DNA from 3 places in the Paraburkholderia sp. PREW-6R genome. Region 3 is predicted to be linked to each of the others. Evidence: predicted binding sites of a transcription regulator. Region 3 holds the regulator's gene; each other region holds the start of a gene.
What was found. The regulator LexA, encoded in region 3, represses DNA repair genes until DNA is damaged. The targets are predictions, from matches to a motif close to ACTGTATNNNNATACAGT.
Positions count from the first base shown of each region.

Region 1: a site for LexA is predicted at 4,134-4,151, ahead of AAGS40_RS18815 (VRR-NUC domain-containing protein). Genes of this name have one in related genera too.
Region 2: a site for LexA is predicted at 2,050-2,067, ahead of recA (recombinase RecA). Genes of this name have one in related genera too.

Region 1 is NZ_CP155074.1:786,517-792,907, reverse strand. Features, by position in the region: gene AAGS40_RS18825 (mechanosensitive ion channel domain-containing protein) at 1-44, shown strand, start outside; gene AAGS40_RS18820 (ATP-dependent DNA helicase) at 77-2,338, opposite strand; gene AAGS40_RS18815 (VRR-NUC domain-containing protein) at 2,335-4,095, opposite strand; gene AAGS40_RS18810 (ureidoglycolate lyase) at 4,347-5,003, shown strand; gene AAGS40_RS18805 (LUD domain-containing protein) at 5,054-5,638, opposite strand; gene AAGS40_RS18800 (lactate utilization protein B) at 5,625-6,391, opposite strand, start outside.
Region 2 is NZ_CP155073.1:2,776,053-2,782,443, reverse strand. Features, by position in the region: gene AAGS40_RS12140 (sensor histidine kinase N-terminal domain-containing protein) at 1-1,126, opposite strand, end outside; gene AAGS40_RS12135 (response regulator transcription factor) at 1,136-1,915, opposite strand; gene recA (recombinase RecA) at 2,148-3,221, shown strand; gene recX (recombination regulator RecX) at 3,229-3,957, shown strand; gene AAGS40_RS12120 (DUF2889 domain-containing protein) at 4,172-4,912, shown strand; gene sucC (ADP-forming succinate--CoA ligase subunit beta) at 4,909-6,078, shown strand; gene sucD (succinate--CoA ligase subunit alpha) at 6,194-6,391, shown strand, end outside.
Region 3 is NZ_CP155073.1:1,419,624-1,426,014, reverse strand. Features, by position in the region: partial or broken gene cysT (sulfate ABC transporter permease subunit CysT) at 1-616, opposite strand, end outside; gene AAGS40_RS06180 (sulfate ABC transporter substrate-binding protein) at 755-1,804, opposite strand; gene lexA (transcriptional repressor LexA) at 2,119-2,769, shown strand; gene AAGS40_RS06170 (hypothetical protein) at 2,998-3,345, shown strand; gene AAGS40_RS06165 (DUF2939 domain-containing protein) at 3,501-4,172, shown strand; gene AAGS40_RS06160 (universal stress protein) at 4,238-4,702, opposite strand; gene nodI (nodulation factor ABC transporter ATP-binding protein NodI) at 5,072-5,986, shown strand; gene AAGS40_RS06150 (ABC transporter permease) at 6,008-6,391, shown strand, end outside.

The sequences.
Region 1 (6,391 bases), on a different replicon from region 3:
CGGGCACGCCCGCCAATCCGGGCCAGACCTCGCCACACGAGTAACGGAATCGCAGGCCACGCGGTCCGCACGGCCGCTATCGCACTTCCCACCAGCGCGGCAACAGACGGCGCACTTCGGGACGACGGTAGCGGTCGTCGATCAGATGCACGACACCCTGATCGTGCTCGGTGCGAATCACACGACCCGCGGCCTGCACGACTTTCTGAAGCCCCGGATACAGATACATGTAGTCGTACCCGCTGCCGAACTTCGTCTCCATCGTGCGCCGCATCTGCTCGTTCACCTCGTTCATCTGCGGCAAACCGAGCGTGGCGATAAACGCGCCGATCAACTGCTGCCCAACCAGATCGACGCCCTCCGAGAACGCGCCGCCCAGCACCGCGAAGCCCACGCCCTCGTTCGTCGTGCGAAAACGCGCGAGAAACGCGTCGCGCGCGGCTTCGTCCATGCGCGGCTCCTGCGTCCAGATCGGCACCTCCGGATGCCGCTCGCGCATTAACGCGGCCACGCTTTGCAGATAGTCGAAACTGCTCAGAAATCCCAGGTAATTGCCGGGCTGCGCCGCGTACTGCCGCGCGATCAGATCGACGATCGGCACGAGCGAACGCTCGCGATCACGCCAACGCGTAGATACATTGCCTGCCACGCGCACCTGCAACTGCTCTGCCCGGAACGGCCCCTCCACGTCGAGCCATTGCGTGTCGGCCGGCAACCCGAGCGTGTCGCGATAAAAGTGATGCGGATTGAGGGTGCCGGAAAACATCACCGTGGTGCGGGCGGCGGCGTAGCGCGGCGTGAGAAAAGGCGCGGGAATCACATTGCGTACGCACAGCGTGGCGCTGGTTTTGTCGCGCGGCGCGAAGAGGTCGCGAGTGAGGGTGATGTCGAACATGGAATGCTCGCCGAACTGCTCGGCAAGCGCGACGAAATGCATTGCGTCGAAGAAAAAGCGCAGCGACGCCTCGTCGATGGACAGCGGAGCCTCCGCGAGCTGATCCGTGACCGCGCCGATCAGATTCTGGGCGGCGGCGAGCAGCTTGCCGGGCACCTCCGGATAGACCTGGTAAGTCTGGGTCTGCGTGCGTTTGACGGCATTCCATTCGCGCTGCAAGCGTTCGAGCGGTTTGCGCAACGTGGGCGGCGCCGACTTGCGCGCGAGCCGGAACGCGCCCTGGTCGAGTGACGCCGTATACATGCGGCGCGCGCGCTCGAGCAGATTATGCGCTTCGTCCACCAGCACGCCGACGCGCCACTGGTTGATCTGCGTGAGCGCGTACAGCATCGCGTTGCTGTCGAAGTAGTAGTTGTAATCGCCGACCACCACGTCCGCCCAGCGGGTCAGCTCCTGCGCCAGATAATACGGACAGACCTCGTGCGCGAGCGCCGCTTCGCGCACCGCGGCACGATTCAAGCGGGCGCCGGCGAGCGCCGCGCTGCGCGCCGCGTCGAGCCGGTCATAGAAACCGCGCGCAAGTGGACAGGACTCGCCGTTGCACGCTTTGTCCGGATGCTCGCAGGCCTTGTCGCGCGCCACCAGTTCGAGCGTTCTTAACGGCAACACGGCGCTCCGGTGCAGCGTTTCGATCGCGTCGAGCGCCAGTGCGCGGCCCGGCGTTTTCGCGGTCAGAAAGAACACCCGGTCGATCTGTTCCGACGCGCACGCCTTGAGCAACGGAAAAATCGTCGCGAGCGTCTTGCCGATGCCCGTAGGCGCCTGCGCCATCAATGGCTTGCCGTCGCGCGCCGCGCGATACACCGAGACCGCCAGCTCACGCTGCCCGCTGCGGAACTGGCCATGCGGGAACTGCAACGCACCGAGCGCCGCGTTGCGCGCCGCGCGATGCGCCTCTTCCTGCACGGCCCAGTCGAGAAAGCGCTCGCATTGTTCGACGAAGAAAATCTCCAGATCGCGTGCGCTGTGCGTTTGCGTGAGCAGCGTTTCCTTCTGGCTGCCGATATCGAAGTACACCAGCGCGATCGTCATGTCTGCGAGGCCGCGCGCGCGACACATCAAATGCCCGTACACGAGCGCCTGTGCCCAATGCAGCGTGCGGTGATTCGCGGGCATCCGTTCGAGATCGCCGCGATGAGTCTTCACCTCTTCGAGCCGGTTCGCCACCGGATCGTAACCGTCCGCGCGGCCGCGCACCGTGAGGCCGCGATGCGTGCCCGTCAGCGTGATTTCGGTCTGGTAGCCGCCTGCACGCCGCCCCGCGACCGTGACGTGCCCGGCCATGCCTTCGAGCGACGTGGGCGCGGGCGTGAAGCGCAGATCGAGATCGCCGCGCCTTGCGGTGAACTCGCACAGGGCGCGCACGGCGACCATATAGGTCATGCGGCCACCTCGGTCGGGCTCATTGCCCGATCGGCGTCTTGCGGGATGGCCTCTTCGGCCCAGCGCACATCCAGCACGCGAACCGGCATGCCATGCTCGACGCAGTAGGCAAGCCAGCGAATCTGGTTGTCCTGCAGACGGTCGCCAGGCCCCTTCACCTCGATCAGTTCATAGCGCCGTTCGTTCGGCCAGAAGCGGATCAGGTCCGGCAAGCCCGACCGGTTGCCGCGCACGTCACGCAACAGACGTTCGAACCAGAGCTTCAGGTGCGCGGCCGGCAGGCAATCGAGCGCCAGCGTCATCAGCTCCGGTGTGAGCAGCCCCCAGAACACGAACGGCGATTGCAGGCCGGCCTTGCCGTGCCAATGCCGCAGAATGGTCTCGCGATACGCTCCACCATCGAGTTGCGCGAGACATGCGGCAAATTGCGTGGCGCGGCGCGTATAAAAGTCCGGCGCGTGCAGATCGGCGGGACCGCGCTGGAACGGATGAAAAAATGCGCCAGGCAGCGCCGCAAAAACCGGCTCCCAGCACAGCAGCCCGAACAGCGAATTGATCAGCGCGTTTTCGACGTAATGCACGGGCGCGGTGTCGCTCGTCAAATGCTCGCGTGCGACGTATTCGACCGCTTGCGGCGTGCCCGGCTTTGGCAGCACCACCATGCTGCGCTCGACCGCCCGCGCCGCGGGCGCCCTGACCGGCGTCTCACCGCGCTTGCGCCGCAAACGCGGCAGCATGCGCGCGATACGCTGTGCTTCCTCTTCGCTTTCGGGCGATGCCGCGGCCTGCTGCGCGAGCGCGAGCGCTTCGTCGAAGCGCTCGCTGCGTTCGAGCACCCGCATGCGCCGGTGCCGCGCGCCGGGCCACGCACTCGTTTCGTACACAGCAAGCGCGGTAGGCCATTGCTGCCGACGCTCGCAATGGTAGCCAATGCGAAAAAGCAGCTTGGCCCGGCGTGTTTCGAGCCACGCATTCGAGGTTTCAATCGCGCCGACGGCCGTGACCAGTTCACGGATCGCCTCGTGCTCCGCGCCTGGATCGCCGGCCGGCAGCCGGTCGAGCGCTTCGCGACAGGCGTGCAGCGCGAGATAGATGTCGACATCGGCACGCTGCTGGAACGCGCGCGACGACGCGGCGAACGCCACTTTTTCGTACTGGAAGATGCCAAGGTCGGCGAGGACGAACTCCGACCATTCCTGGCGCAGATTGCCGAAAAACATCAGCCGTAGCCGCTCGCACAGCGGCGCGATCGCAACATGCAGGACGCGGTCGCTGGTGCCGGCGTGCCACAACGAAAGCGGGCGCGCCGCGCCATGCTGCGGCTCGCTGCCCGCTTCGCGTTCGACCGCGTAGAACGGGCGCAGCGCGTCCAGCAGCTCCGGTTTGCGCAGGTTCTTTGCGCCGGGAATCAACGCGAGCGTGTCCGCGAAAATGACCAGCAATTCGGCGCGCGGCGTGAGCGCGAACAGCTCGTCGAGTGTCAGCGCGGGTTCGGTGTCGATCCAGCGCAGCGCGCTGAGCGGCGTGCCGGCCTGCAGCGGACAGCCGATCTCGTCGTAAGCGAGACGGCTGGCGCGAAACAGCGTGCCTTTACGCATGAGCATGCGCACGAGCAGCGCGCGGGCTGCTTGCGGCAAAGCCGCGAAATCGCGCATGAAGCCACGTTCGCCTGCATCGAGCAGATCGTCGTAGCGCTCGGCGAGCCACGCAAGCGCGCGCTCGAAGTTCTGCAGATAGTAAGGAACGCCGGAGCGCATGTCGGGCGGAAATGGTGCTGCCACGGCGATTTGCTGGACCTGTATGGATGTACAGTGATGATAGCAAAGAGTGGTGGCAGGTTGAAGGAATCGACGCGTGCCCAGGCTGTGCGCTTGAGGTTCAGGCTGGCAGCAGGGCTCGTTCATCTCTCGAACGCTCGGCGAATCGAGCATAAAATTGTAAAACCGTCAGACGACCCACCTGAACGCCAGCCGCCGTCCAGCGTTCCTTGATTCCCACCTCAAAACCCATGTCCGAAGCCATCGACTACCTGAACCCCGCCCTGCCTCCCGACCTGCGGCTTGTCTCCATGCCCGTGGTCGACGCGACCCCGGCCACGCTGAAGCATTTCGGCAGACTCGTCGCGGAGCCGGGCGACTGCACAATCGAGATCGTTCAGTGGCCGGCAACCGGATCGCGGCCCATCGATGCCGGCACAGGCGACGAAGCCGGCACGACCGAAGGCACGTTCGTCAGCGAATGGCGCGGCGACATTCTGTACGGTCGCAATGAGGCCGTGGGGGGCAACTACATCCTTGCGTATGCGAAAGAGCCCGAAGCCGCACGCGAAGACCACGCAAACGCGCCAGAGCGCATGTTGCTGTGGCACGCGAACTATCACCCCGACGGCGGCCAGCTCTTCTTTCCGCTCGAGGGCCGCCCCTTCTACGTGCCGCTCGCGCTACCCGGCGACGACATCGCGCCAGAAAGCTTCGTGTGCTTCCGCTTCGACGGAACACAGGGTCTTTACATCCATCCGGGCATCTGGCATGAGGGCGTGTTCACGCTCAGCGGAACACAGCGCTTTTTCGACAAACAGGGCGCCGTGCATGCGCGCGTTTCCGTCGACTTTGCGCGCGAATTCGGTTGTCTGCTCGAAGCGCCGATCGTCGCCGCGAAAGCCTGAAATAGAGCGACGGCGTCGCCGGCATCGAAATCGGCGTACCAGGCGCCTGCTCACCCGGCGAGCCACATTACCGTCAGCGAGCGTACGCCCTGCGCGCCGCGAATCAGCACGCCTTCGATATCCGCTGTCGCAGACGGTCCGGTCACGAGCGCCGCATAGCGCGCTTCGCGGAAGTCGTCGCGGCGGTACACATCCTGCAAGCCGTCGAGTAATTCAGCAGGATCCAGTAGCACGACCAGATGCTGGACGATGTAACCCAATGCGTTGACCACGTACTCGCGCTCGCTGAACCACACCGAACCGGTTTCCGCGACGCCAAAGCGCGCCCGCACCACGCCGACATCGATATCCTGCAACGACGCCGGCTCCGTGTCCGCGGTCAACGTGCGCGTACCGGTCACTTCCCACGTCGCCGACGCAATCGACGCCGCCTCGCCAAAGCGTTCGCGAATCAGCGTAGCGACCTCATTCGCGTTGGCCGCATATACGCAGGTGCCGCCCATGGCCTGCAATGCCGCTGTGAAACGCTCGCGCAGATCGCCGCCCACGGGGTCGAAGAGCGGCACGTCGGGCCTTGGCCGCGCGGCCGGTTGCGCCGCGCGCACCTTTGCAAGAAACGCTTCACGCGTTGCCATTGCCGCCTCCGCGATTCTTTTTGTACCACGCGTGGAAGGTCTGCGTGGGCGCCTCGGGCAATTCACGCTGCCGCCCCCAGATATTGAGCGGGTTATACAGAACGAAATTCGGCAAGCGCCGCAGCGCGCTACTCATCGACGACACCGTTGCGCGGTACAACGTGGGGCTTGCAAGCAGCCGCCCGGCCATCTTCAACACTTCCTGCTTGACGAACGGCACTTCGTGGCGCTCTGCGATCACCGCACGCCACTTGTAGATCTGCTCGTGAATATTGATCTTCACGGGACACACGTTCGTGCAGCTGCCGTTTAACGTCGACGCGAAAGGCAGCGCGCTGTACCGCTTCAGGTCGAACGTGGGATTGATGATCGCGCCGATCGGTCCCGAGTACGTGCCGCCGTAAGACAAGCCGCCGCTCCTGCGGTACACCGGGCACGTGTTCATGCACGCACCGCAGCGAATGCACTTGAGCGAGTACCAGAAGTCTTCCATCGCCAGGCGCTCGGAGCGCCCATGATCGACGAGGATGTAATGCATCTGCGTGCCGCGACGCGGCGCGCGAAAGTGCGACGTGTACTGCGTGATCGGCGAGCCGAGCGCGCTGCGCGACAGCATGCGCACGAACACGCCGAGATCGGACACCTTCGGAATCAGCTTCTCGATACCAATCGACGCGATATGCAACGGCGGCACGTTCGCCGACAGATCCGCGTTGCCTTCGTTCGTACACACGACGACCGTGCCCGTCTCCG
Region 2 (6,391 bases), 1.4 Mb from region 3:
CGAGATCCATCTGCTTGGCGAGCGCAGCCTGAACCCAGTCGCGCACGGCGCTGCGCGCCACGTCGGTCACGTCGACGGGACTGAAAATCTGGCCCGACATGCGGTTTTCAGCGCGCGCCAGCGCGAGCAGTTGCGTGACGAGCCGCGCCGCCTGTTCCGAACTCGTGGCGATCTGTTCGAGTGAGCGGTGAACCTCCGCCGACGCCTCCTGCCGAAGCGCGAGCTCAGCCTGGGTGCGCAGCCCGGCCAGCGGGGTTTTCATCTGATGCGCGGCGTCGGCGATGAAACGTTTCTGCAATTCCATATTCTGTTCGAGGCGCGTCAGCAGATCGTTGAATGACGTGACGAGCGGCTCGATTTCCGGCGGCGCGCGACGCGCCTCGAGCGGCGAGAGATCGTCCGGGCGGCGCGCGCGGATATGCGCCTGCAGCGCGTGCAGCGGCGCCAGTCCGCGTGACAGGCCGAACCAGACCAGCAGGATGGCGAGCGGCAGAATCACGAACTGCGGCAGGATCACGCCTTTGATGATGTCGTTGGCGAGCTGGCTGCGCTTGTCGAGCGTTTCCGCTACCTGGACCAGCACGGGCTGCGCGCCGGCCGTCTGCGGAAACTCGACAGTCGTATAGGCGACGCGGATGTCGTTGCCGCGCAGCACATCGTCGCGAAATTCGACGAGGCCGGGCTGCGGGCGGTCCTCTTCATGGGGCAGCGGCATGTCCCGCTCGCCGCCCACCAGTTCGCCGCGCGTGCCGAGCACCTGATAGAAAACGCTGTCCACGTTGTCCGCGCGCAGAAAGTCTCGCGTGGAGTCGGGCAGCGACAGTTCCGCCACCCCGTTCACCGGATGAATCTGACGTGCCAGCACATAGGCGTCGGTTTCGAGCGCGCGGTCGAACGGCCCGTTCGCGATCGACTTGGCGACCAGATAAGTGACCGCGAGACTCATCGGCCATAACAGCAGCAGCGGGGCCAGCATCCAGTCGAGAATCTCGCCGAACAGCGAGCGCGGGCGCGCTTCGGCGGCCTCGGTTTCGTCCGGCGGCGCGAATGGATTGGCGTAGCGCTCGTCGCGCGCCTCGTCCAGGTCCGCCGCGCGCGCCGTGGCGCGATCTGCGCGTGCGGACATGAGTGCGCTCTACTTGTAGTGATGACTCGCCGGCGGCGCGCCCGGCGAAGGCGCGGCAGGCGGTTCGGGCTCGGCGGCCTGCGCCTGCGCGGCAAGGGCGGCGGCGCTCACAGCCGCCGGCGAAGCGGCCTTCTCGAGGCAATAGCCGAGGCCGCGCACAGTGATGATGCGCACGCCGCTCGGCTCGATTTTCCTGCGCAGCCGGTGCACATATACCTCGATTGCGTTATTGCTCACTTCCTCGCCCCATTCGCACAGATGGTCGACGAGTTGCTCCTTCGAAACCAGCCGGCCGATTCGTTGCAACAGTACTTCGAGCAAGCCGAGTTCGCGCGCCGACAGGTCGATCACCTGCTCGTTGACATAGGCGATCCGGCCAACCTGGTCGAACGAAAGCGAGCCGTGCCGCACGACTGTCGGGCCGCCACCCGCGCCGCGCCGGGTCAACGCGCGCACGCGCGCTTCCAGCTCGTTCAGCGCAAAGGGTTTGGCCATGTAATCGTCGGCGCCCAGATCAAGACCTTTGACGCGTTCGTCGACGCTGTCCGCCGCGGTCAGAATCAGCACCGGCAGGTTCGAATTGCGGGCGCGCAGGCGGCGCAGCACGTCGAGGCCGGACATGCGCGGCAGGCCCAGATCGAGGATCAACAGGTCGAACGTCTGCATGGAAAGGGCGGTGTCGGCTTCGACGCCGTTCTTCACATGATCGACGGCATAGGCCGATTGGCGGAGTGATCGAACCAGACCGTCCGCGAGTATGCTGTCGTCTTCGGCAATCAGAATTCGCATGATGCGTCAGCCTGCCTTGCCGGCACTTTGGGTGTCCCCGCGGCGCACAGCGGTCTCCGAAAATAATTTGGGTAGTTCCGGGCAGCACGACAGTAAAAATGCGTGTTCGCATGAGAATCGCGCTTGCCAAAACTACTGTTTTTTTATACAGTGTCTGAGTTTCGTGTGCTGTCCGCTAAAAACGCGCCGCACACCTGCCTCAGACGCCGTTCATCATAGCAAAGGACGATTCATGGAAGAAAGCAAGAAAGGCTCGGCTGGACTGACTGCTGAAAAGAGCAAGGCACTGGCTGCCGCACTCGCGCAGATCGAAAAACAGTTCGGCAAAGGGTCGGTCATGCGGCTCGGCGCAGGTGAGGTGGTCGAAGACATCCAGGTGGTCTCAACCGGATCGCTCGGACTCGACATCGCGCTGGGCGTCGGCGGTTTGCCGCGTGGCCGTGTGGTTGAGATTTATGGTCCGGAATCGTCGGGTAAAACCACGCTGACGCTGCAAGTCGTCGCGGAAATGCAAAAGCTGGGTGGCACGGCAGCGTTTATCGACGCGGAACACGCGCTGGATATCCAGTACGCGGGCAAGCTCGGCGTGAACGTGAACGATCTGCTGGTTTCGCAGCCGGACACAGGCGAACAGGCGCTCGAAATCGCGGACGCGCTGGTGCGTTCGGGCTCGATCGACATGATCGTGATCGACTCGGTCGCGGCACTCGTGCCGAAAGCGGAAATCGAAGGCGAAATGGGCGACTCGCTGCCGGGTTTGCAAGCGCGCCTGATGTCGCAGGCGCTGCGCAAGCTGACCGGCACGATCAAACGCACGAACTGCCTCGTCATCTTCATCAACCAGATCCGCATGAAGATCGGCGTGATGTTCGGCAATCCGGAAACCACCACCGGTGGTAACGCGCTGAAGTTTTACGCGTCGGTGCGCCTGGACATTCGCCGGATCGGTTCGATCAAGAAGAATGATGAAGTGATCGGCAATGAAACCCGCGTGAAGGTCGTGAAGAACAAGGTGTCGCCGCCTTTCCGCGAAGCGATTTTCGACATTCTGTACGGCGAAGGTATCTCGCGCCAGGGCGAAGTTATCGACCTGGGCGTATCGGCCAAGATCGTCGACAAGGCCGGCGCCTGGTATAGCTACAACGGCGAACGGATTGGTCAGGGCAAGGACAATGCGCGCGAATTCCTGCGCGAAAATCCGGACATCGCTCGTGAAATCGAAAATCGCATTCGCGAATCGCTCGGCGTGAACGCCATGGCGGAAGCCGTGACCGGCGCAGGCGCCGAAGTCGCGGACGAAGAGTAACTATCACGTGACACGCAAGGGTTGGCCGCTGTCTGATACCGGACGCAGTGCGGCGGCCCTGCGTGAAGGTGAGAACGATCCAGATAATCCGGCTTTAGACCAGGCCGATCCATTTGAATCGTTCGATGCACACGACCGCGCTGCGGGCCGCAGCCCTCAGCGTGCGCACTTTCAGACCTCTCCACCTGCTGGCTCGGGCTCTTCGGAGACCACCTACACACGCTCGCGTCGTGTCCCCGGCGAAACGAAGCCCGGGCAAGACGACACCAGGAAATCCCAACGCCCGGCACGGTCGCTAAAAGGTCGCGCACTCGGCTACCTGTCGCGCCGCGAATATAGTCGCGCTGAACTGTCGCGCAAGTTGAAACCGTTCGTTGAAGAAAGCGATTCGCTCGACACGTTGCTCGATCAACTCGAAGCGGAGAACTGGCTGTCCGATTCGCGTTTCGCGGAGAGTCTGATTCATCGCCGCTCGTCGCGGCTGGGCGCGAGCCGGATCGTCGGCGAACTGAAGCAGCATGCGGTGGACCCGACGCTGGTAGAAGAGGCTAGCGCGCAATTGCGCGAAACCGAACTTGCCCGCGCTCAGGCGGTATGGCGCAAGAAATTCGGCGAACTGCCGCATACGCAGGCGGACAGGGCGAAGCAGGCGCGCTTTCTGGCATCGCGCGGATTCTCCGGCGCCACGATCGGCAAAATCCTCAAGGGAATCGACGACGACTGGGTTGAAGAATAACGTCCCGTTCGGCCGTCCTGTTTGGCGAGTTTCGGGCATCCAGTCGGCATGCGTGCGCTCCCGACTGAACTGTCTCGCCGCGCGATCCGCGAAGCCCGTTTGGCGCAAGGTATCCCGCATCCAGGCTGACGCACGAAGGCCTGCGCGTTTGGCCTGTCCCAAATACCCAGTATGCTAAAATTCGTGGGTTTTCCAATCCGGCCTTTCCCTTCCCATGCCGCTCTCCCAGCCCGTGTCCCGACAATTGCGCCACCGTCGCGCAATCAGAGCGGAAGCTTATGAGCGAGCGGATGGCCTGTGGGATGTGGAAGCATGCCTGACCGACCAGAAACCGCGCGACGTGGTGCTTGCGTCGGGGGTCCGGCCCAATGGTCAGCCGATCCATGAACTCTGGCTTCGCATCACCATCGATCGCAAGCTCAATGTCGTGGACGCCGAGGCGTCGTCCGACTGGATGCCCTATCCAGGGTTATGCCAGGCCAGCAATCCCGCCTATCGTGCCCTTATCGGGCTCAATCTCCGTCACAACTTTCGCCGCGAGGCTGCCCGCTTGCTGGGTGGCACCGTGGGTTGCACGCATCTCACCGAGTTGTGCGCGGTTTTGCCGACCGCCGCGATTCAGGCATTCGCCGGCGACGTGTGGAATACCGATCGAGGCGCCCCAGGCGCGGACACCAGTTCAGGAGACGAATCGCCTGCCGGCACAGGCGAGCATTTCAACGACAAGCCGCCATTCCAGTTGGGACGCTGCCATGCGCTGCGTTTCGACGGCGAGGCGGTGCAAGAGTTTTATCCGCGCTGGTATGGCCACGCTCCGTATAAAGCGGATCGTGCAGCATCGTCAGGCGACGGGGCGGCCCGCCAGACAGGCGAGGGCGGCAATGCGTCCGGCATGAACGACGGCAGCGGAAACGAAGTTCAATCCAACTCTCAGACTGAAGGGAATCACGCATGAAGATTCACGAGTACCAGGGTAAGGAAATCCTGCGGAAATTCGGCGTCGCGGTACCGCGCGGCAAGCCGGTCTTCTCGGTGGATGATGCGGTCAAGGCCGCGGAAGAGCTCGGTGGCCCGGTATGGGTCGTAAAGGCTCAGATCCACGCGGGTGGCCGTGGCAAGGGCGGCGGCGTGAAGGTCGCCAAGTCGCTGGATCAGGTTCGCGAGTACTCGGAACAGATCCTCGGCATGCAGCTCGTCACGCACCAGACCGGTCCGGAAGGCCAGAAGGTGAATCGTCTGCTGATCGAAGAAGGCGCTGACATCAAGAAGGAACTGTATGTCGGCCTCGTGATCGATCGCGTTTCGCAGAAGATCGTCGTGATGGCGTCGAGCGAAGGCGGCATGGACGTCGAAGAAGTCGCGGAAAAGACGCCCGAGCTGATTCACAAGGTCGCTGTCGATCCGGCAACGGGCCTGAAAGACGCGGAAGCGGACGACCTCGCGAAGAAAATTGGCGTGCCCGACGCATCGATCCCGCAAGCGCGCGCGATCCTGCAAGGTCTGTACAAGGCATTCTGGGAAACCGACGCGTCGCTGGCCGAAATCAACCCGCTGATCCTGACCGGCGACGGCAAGGTGATCGCGCTCGACGCCAAGTTCAACTTCGATTCGAACGCACTGTTCCGTCACCCGGAAATTGTCGCGTATCGTGATCTGGACGAAGAAGATCCGGCTGAAGTCGAAGCGTCGAAGTTCGACCTCGCGTACATCTCGCTCGACGGCAACATCGGCTGCCTCGTGAACGGCGCGGGCCTCGCCATGGCAACGATGGACACCATCAAGCTGTTCGGCGGCGAACCGGCGAACTTCCTGGACGTTGGCGGTGGCGCCACGACCGAGAAGGTCACGGAAGCGTTCAAGATCATGCTGAAGAACCCGAACCTGACCGCGATTCTGGTCAACATTTTCGGCGGCATCATGCGCTGCGACGTGATCGCGGAAGGCGTGATCGCGGCGTCGAAGGCCGTGTCGCTGAAGGTGCCGCTCGTGGTCCGCATGAAGGGCACGAACGAAGACCTGGGCAAGAAGATGCTCGCCGAATCCGGCCTGCCGATCATCGCGGCAGACAGCATGGAAGAAGCGGCTCAGAAGGTCGTCGCGGCTGCTGCGGGCAAGGCGTAAGCCGCCTCCCACGGCATTCACCAGGATTACGAATGGCGGCGCGTCGGCGGCGCGGGGCAAAGAACATCCCGCCGCGACGCAACGATTGCGACGCCAAACGAACAGAGGTCAATACATGTCGATTCTGATTAACAAAGACACCAAGGTCATCACGCAGGGCATCACCGGCAAGACCGGTCAGTTCCACACGCGTGCTTGCCGCGAGTATGCAAACGGCCGCGAAGCGTATGTTGCAGGCGTGAACCCGAAGCGTGCCGGCGAAGATTTCGAAGGCATTCCGATCTACGCCAGCGTTGCAGAAGCCAAGGCTGAA
Region 3 (6,391 bases):
CCAGCGCGAAGCCCGTCAGCAAAGCCGGAAAGACGGCGGGCAGCACGACCCGGCGAAACGTCAGCCAGCGCGACGCGCCCAGGCACGCCGCGGCCTCTTCCTGCTCACGCTCGAACTCCTCGAGCACCGGCTGCACCGTGCGCACGACGAACGGCAAACCGATGAACGTCAGCGCGACCAGCACACCGGCCGGCGTGAATGCGATTTTGATGCCGAGCGGTTGCAGATACTGACCGATCCAGCCGTTGCCGGCGTACACGGCTGCGAGCGAAATGCCGGCCACGGACGTGGGCAACGCGAACGGCAGATCGACCACCGCGTCGACAATCCGCTTGAACGGAAACGTATAGCGCACCAGCACCCATGCGACCAGAAAGCCGAACACCGCATTGATCAGCGCGCCGCCCAGCGCCGAGAAAAACGTGAGCCGGTAGGACGCCAGCACGCGCGGCGAGCTGACGGCTCGGACGAACTGCGCCCAGTCGAGGGTGGCGGTTTTCAGAAAAGTCGCCGCAAGCGGAATCAGCACCACGAGGCTCAGGTAAGCCACCGTGATGCCGAGCGTCAGGCCAAAACCGGGCAACGCGCTCGGTTTTCGGAAGGTCAACGTGGTCATGCTGGGTACTCTTTCAGGTTAATGCCAGCCTGTTGCGGCCACCGGCCCCAAGCGGCCAGAAGCGCGCCCAAGGGCGCGCTCCGGTGTGACGCTCGACGCGTCGGTCGGCGCCGGCTGCGGCGCAGTTCCGTCATGGCGTCACTGCGGCTGGTAGATCGAATCGAACACGCCGCCGTCGGCAAAGTGCGTTTTCTGCGCGTTGGTCCATCCGCCGAACGAATCGTCGACCGTATAGAGCTTCAGCTTTGGAAACCTGGCAGTCAGCTCGGCCGGCACTTTGGTCGAACGCGGACGATAGAAGTTTTTCGCGGCGATCTCCTGGCCTTCCTCGCTATAGAGGAAGTTCAGATAGGCCTCGGCAACCTTGCGCGTGCCGTGCCGGTCGACCACCTTGTCCACCACCGCCACCGGCGGCTCGGCCAGAATGCTCACCGACGGCACTACGATCTCGAACTTGTCCGCGCCGAACTCCTTCTGCGACAGAAACGCCTCGTTTTCCCACGCGATCAGCACGTCGCCGATGCCGCGCTGCACGAAGCTGGTGGTCGCGCCGCGCGCGCCCGAATCCAGCACGCCGGCGTTCTTGTAAAGCTTGCCCACGAACTCCCTCGCCTTCTGGTCGTTGCCGCCCGGCTGATGTTCGGCGTACACCCACGCAGCCAGATAGTTCCAGCGCGCGCCGCCCGAAGTCTTCGGATTCGGTGTGACGATCGACACGCCCGGTTTGACGAGGTCATCCCAGTCCTTGATGTGCCTGGGGTTGCCCTTGCGCACCAGAAACACGATCGTCGACGTGTACGGCGACGCGTTGTCCGGCAGACGCTTCTGCCAGCCCTTGTCGATGAGACCCTTGCTGGCGAGCGCGTCGATGTCGTAGGCAAGCGCCAGCGTCACCACGTCGGCCTGCAAACCGTCGAGCACCGAGCGAGCCTGCGCGCCAGAACCGCCATGTGACTGTTTGAACGTGATCGTCTCGCCCGTTCTGGCTTTCCACGCTTTACCAAAAGCCGCGTTTTCGTCCTGATACAACTCCCGTGTCGGATCGTAGGACACGTTCAGCAACGTGGTATCCGCCGCCTGCGCCTGGGTGGCCGCGCCCAGTGCCGCGACCGCACCCGCGGCGCAGAATGCGAGCGCCGCGATCAGTTTTCCTGTTCTGCCTTTCAGCCCCGTGCCTTGATGGTTCATGCCAACTTTCTCCGCGTTGCGATGTGCTGAAGCTGCGTGTGATGTGTTTTTGTGTCGCCCTCACCTGTCTGGAGAAGCGACCCGCAGAGCAGTCTATCGAACGGCTTACATCATTAAAAATAATGTTTCTTCATGTTTTAATACGGAAAAGTGGTAACGACGGCGGCCGCCGGCGTTCATGCATCAAAGCCGCCGCTGGAGCGCCCGTGGACGGCGCTGCTGCGTCGCTCGCAGACAGGAACTTAAAGTAAAGCTTGAAATGCGCCGGATACTGTATAAAAATACAGTCACCTGTTCATCCATACAGTGGCGCCATGACCAAACTTACCGCACGACAGCAGCAGGTTTTCGATCTGATCCGCCGGGCAATTGAACGCACCGGCTTTCCGCCCACCCGCGCGGAAATCGCCGCCGAACTTGGGTTCAGCTCGGCGAACTCCGCAGAGGAGCATTTGAGAGCGCTTGCGCGCAAGGGCGTGATCGAACTCGCCGCGGGGGCGTCGCGCGGCATCCGCCTGCTGTCCACGCCGGAGGAGGCACCGCATCAGTTCACGTTGCCGCATGCCAGCATCATGCAACTGTCGTTGCCACTCATCGGCCGTGTCGCGGCGGGCAGTCCGATCCTTGCACAGGAACATATCTCTCAGCACTACGCGTGTGACCCGGCGCTGTTTTCGAGCAAGCCCGATTACCTGTTGAAGGTGCGCGGCCTGTCCATGCGTGACGCGGGAATTTTCGACGGCGACCTGCTTGCCGTCCAGAAGAAGAGCGAGGCGAAAGACGGCCAGATCATCATTGCCCGTCTCGGCGACGACGTGACCGTCAAACGCCTGAAGCGCCGGCCCAACGGGCTGGAACTGATTGCCGAGAACCCTGATTACGAGAATATCTTCGTCGAAACCGGCAGCGCGGAGTTTGCGCTCGAAGGGATCGCCGTCGGTCTGATCCGGCCTGGCGAGTTTTAAAGCAGCGGCTTTTGCGGCTTGCTGGTGGTGCCGACCGCGAGTTTGCGATGGTTGGTTATGGATCGGTCGTCGGCTGGCAATCGTCACCCTTTTCCCGTCATTGTCGCCTGCTTCATTACTGATCGAATCCCGTTTGCCCGGCGCCGCTAGCCTGCCGCTCGCTGCCCTGCCTGGTGCTCGGCTTCGCCGAACACAGTTGCCTCAACGTTGAATTGCCTGGAGAGTCTCATGGAACGTCTTGCCCGCCTGCTGCCCTTTCGCCAGTTTGGTCGCCTGCGCCATCTGCGCAAGCTCGTGCCCTGCTCGTTGACTGGCGCATCCAACGTGAGCACGCCTTCGCTGTTCGATCAGCCTGACGTCGCGATGCCCATGCTGCCGTCCGCGCTGCCGGCCTTTGCCCGGGTATCGTTGAACTCCGGCCTGAACACGGCCGAGCCCACGCGCCGGGCGCCGGTTCGGGTCTATCACGGGCCGTCGCGGCTCATCATGGTCGGCACGATGGACGCGGTATGCCGGATGATCGACCGCTGCATCGCAGACGAAGCCAACGTGCACGGCGCGGTGTTCGAATCCTGAGCACGGCGGCAATCAACGAACCGGGACTGGTAGGTAAGGGATCGTTTTGGCGTGGTCGAGGTCCACGTTAGATCCCACCTCACGGAGAGTGTCATTCGATGACAGTTCCAACAAGCACGAGTCCTGGCACGAGGCGTGGCACAAAGCGCGCGCTTATGGCCGCGCTGGTTGCGGTCGTGGTGATCGCGGCGTTAGGGCTGGGTTATGCGTCGCCGTATATTGCGTTGAATAACCTCAAACGCGCTGCGGACGCTCGCGACGCGGCAACCGTGAACCAGTACGTCGATTTTCCGGCCTTGCGCGACAGCCTCAAGCAGCAGGTGACCGCACTTTTGACCCGGCGGCTCGACGCGCAGAGCAATGGCAATCCGTTGGCTGCGATTGGCGCGATGATCGGCGTAGCGCTGGTCGGTCCGCTGGTGGACGCCTACGCCACACCGGATGGCGTCGCCGCGTTGCTCAATGGGATGCCGCCGCGTGGCAACCCTGGCGAGCGGCCGCAGGCGCCGCCGTTATCGTCGTCGCCGGCCGACAATCCGCAGGCGGCGACGCCGGTGACGCCAGCCGGCCCCGCTGCAGGCAACAATTCAAGCAACGGCGCGGCGAACAATGGCATTGGCAATGGCGCGGGCAACAACATGGCCGACAATCCAGCCGCCAACAGCAACACGCCGCCGCAGCCGCCGCAAACCACGGCTGGCTATCGGGGCATCAATGAATTTGTGGTCACCTACCAGCACGGCGCGGGCGACGCGCGTTATTCGGCGATCTTCCAGCGCGAAGGCCTGTTCACGTGGAAACTGGCGGCAGTCAACCTGAACGAATAAGTCTTTGAAATCCGCGCGCTCTGGAGCTTCCGGAGCGCGCCGTAGGCAGCAGTGCAATCCAGCCGTCAGGCCGCCGCCTGCTGTTGCTCCTGTGCCGAAGAGCACGCCACCAGAATGCTGCACGATATACGGTCGAGCAGCGGCGTGTTCCCCGCGCCCATCCACCATCGCGATAAGCCGGTACGGCAACGGTGGCCAACCACTACGAGGTCGACATGCAACTCGTTCGCAAGATTTGCGATTTCGTCGATCGGGTGGCCGAATGCGAAGTGGCCCTGCGCGGTCACCCCTCGCTCGGTCAGCCAGTCCACGCCCTCCTGAAGAATATCGCGCGCGGTTTTCTCGAAGCTGCCGCAGGCGACGTCGGTCAGCAGGCCCGCGCTTTGCGCAATGCTCGAACGCATATCGACGACAGACAGTAAATGCGTCTCCGCTTTGAGGTCCAAGGCCAAGTCCGCGCCGCAGCGTAACGCCTTGCGGCCCTCGCGCGAGCCGTCGTAGCACAGCAGGATTTTTTGGTAGCTCGCCATGATTTTCTCCCTTCGCGCAAAGCGCGCGTTGTCAATCAATCATGGTGCGCCGCAATTCAGCTTGCAAGGGATGGAAAACGCCAGGTGTGCGCCGCCAGACGCCAGACACATGCGGCCCGGCCCGCGGACTTTTTCCCACGCTGGCGGCCGGCCCGCCAGCCCTCCTTACCGCGCAGGGTGAAGCACCCGCGCTCGGCGGTTTGCGGCGCTGCGCGACGGCCGGCACGCCACGCTACGCAACCCTGGCGCCGCCGTGGTGCGAACCGCTTTACAGTTGCATCTGCATCTGCATCTTCAGCAACCATCACGCAGACGACTGGACGAAGCGCACCGACGCTTACCCCGGTCAGCCCAGGAGACTTTCGTTCCATGTCCGAAGTTGCCATCCAGTTTCAGAACGTCAGAAAGCGCTACGGCGACAAAACGGTCGTAGACGGTCTGTCGTTCCACGTCGATGCCGGCGAATGTTTCGGGCTGCTTGGCCCGAACGGCGCCGGCAAGACCACGACCCTGCGCATGCTGCTGGGTATCGCCGCGCCCGACGCCGGCGCGATCCGCCTGTGCGGCGAACCGATTCCGGACCGCGCACGGCTCGCCCGAACGCGCGTCGGCGTCGTCCCTCAATTCGATAATCTCGACCCCGACTTTACGGTGCGCGAGAACCTGCTCGTGTTTGGCCGCTATTTCGGACTGTCCGCCGCGCAGTGCCGGGACAGGGTGCCGCCCTTGCTCGAATTCGCGCGGCTCGAGTCCAAGGCTGACGCGCGCGTCAGCGAACTCTCGGGCGGCATGAAACGGCGCCTCACGCTTGCCCGCGCACTCGTCAACGATCCGGACGTGCTGATTATGGACGAGCCGACCACCGGGCTCGATCCGCAGGCACGGCATCTGATCTGGGAGCGCCTGCGCTCGCTGCTCGCACGCGGCAAGACCATTTTGCTCACCACGCATTTCATGGAAGAAGCCGAACGCCTGTGTCATCGTCTATGTGTGATCGAAGAAGGTCGCAAGATCGCGGAAGGCGCGCCGGGCGAGCTGATCGCGTCCGAAATCGGTTGCGATGTGATTGAGATTTTCGGTCCTGATCCGCTCGCGCTGCGCGACGAGCTGGCACCGCTGGTCGAACGAACCGAAATCAGCGGAGAAACGCTCTTCTGCTATGTGAACGATGCGCAGCCTGTGCACGCACGTCTGAAGCGGCGTACCGATCTGCGCTACCTGCACCGCCCGGCAAACCTTGAAGATGTATTTCTGCGGCTCACAGGCCGTGAAATGCAGGATTGATACGCCAACACCGAGACCCGCATGGACGCACGCTCATACGACAGGCGCGAAAGCACACGGAACAGCGCACCCGAACCATCGCCCGACTGCACCGCAGACACCGCACCCAGCCACGCGCCGTCCGCGCAAACGCCCTTCGCCGCGTTGCCGGCGAACGCAGTCAACTGGATCGCGGTATGGCGTCGCAACTATCTCGTGTGGAGAAAACTCGCCATCGCGTCGATGTTCGGCAATCTGGCCGACCCGATGATCTATCTGTTCGGCCTGGGCTTCGGACTCGGATTGATGGTCGGACATGTCGACGGCGTGTCGTACATCGCGTTTCTCGCGGCCGGCACCGTGGCGTCGAGCGTGATGATGTCGGCGAGTTTCGAGTCGATGTATTCGGGCTTCTCGCGCATGCAT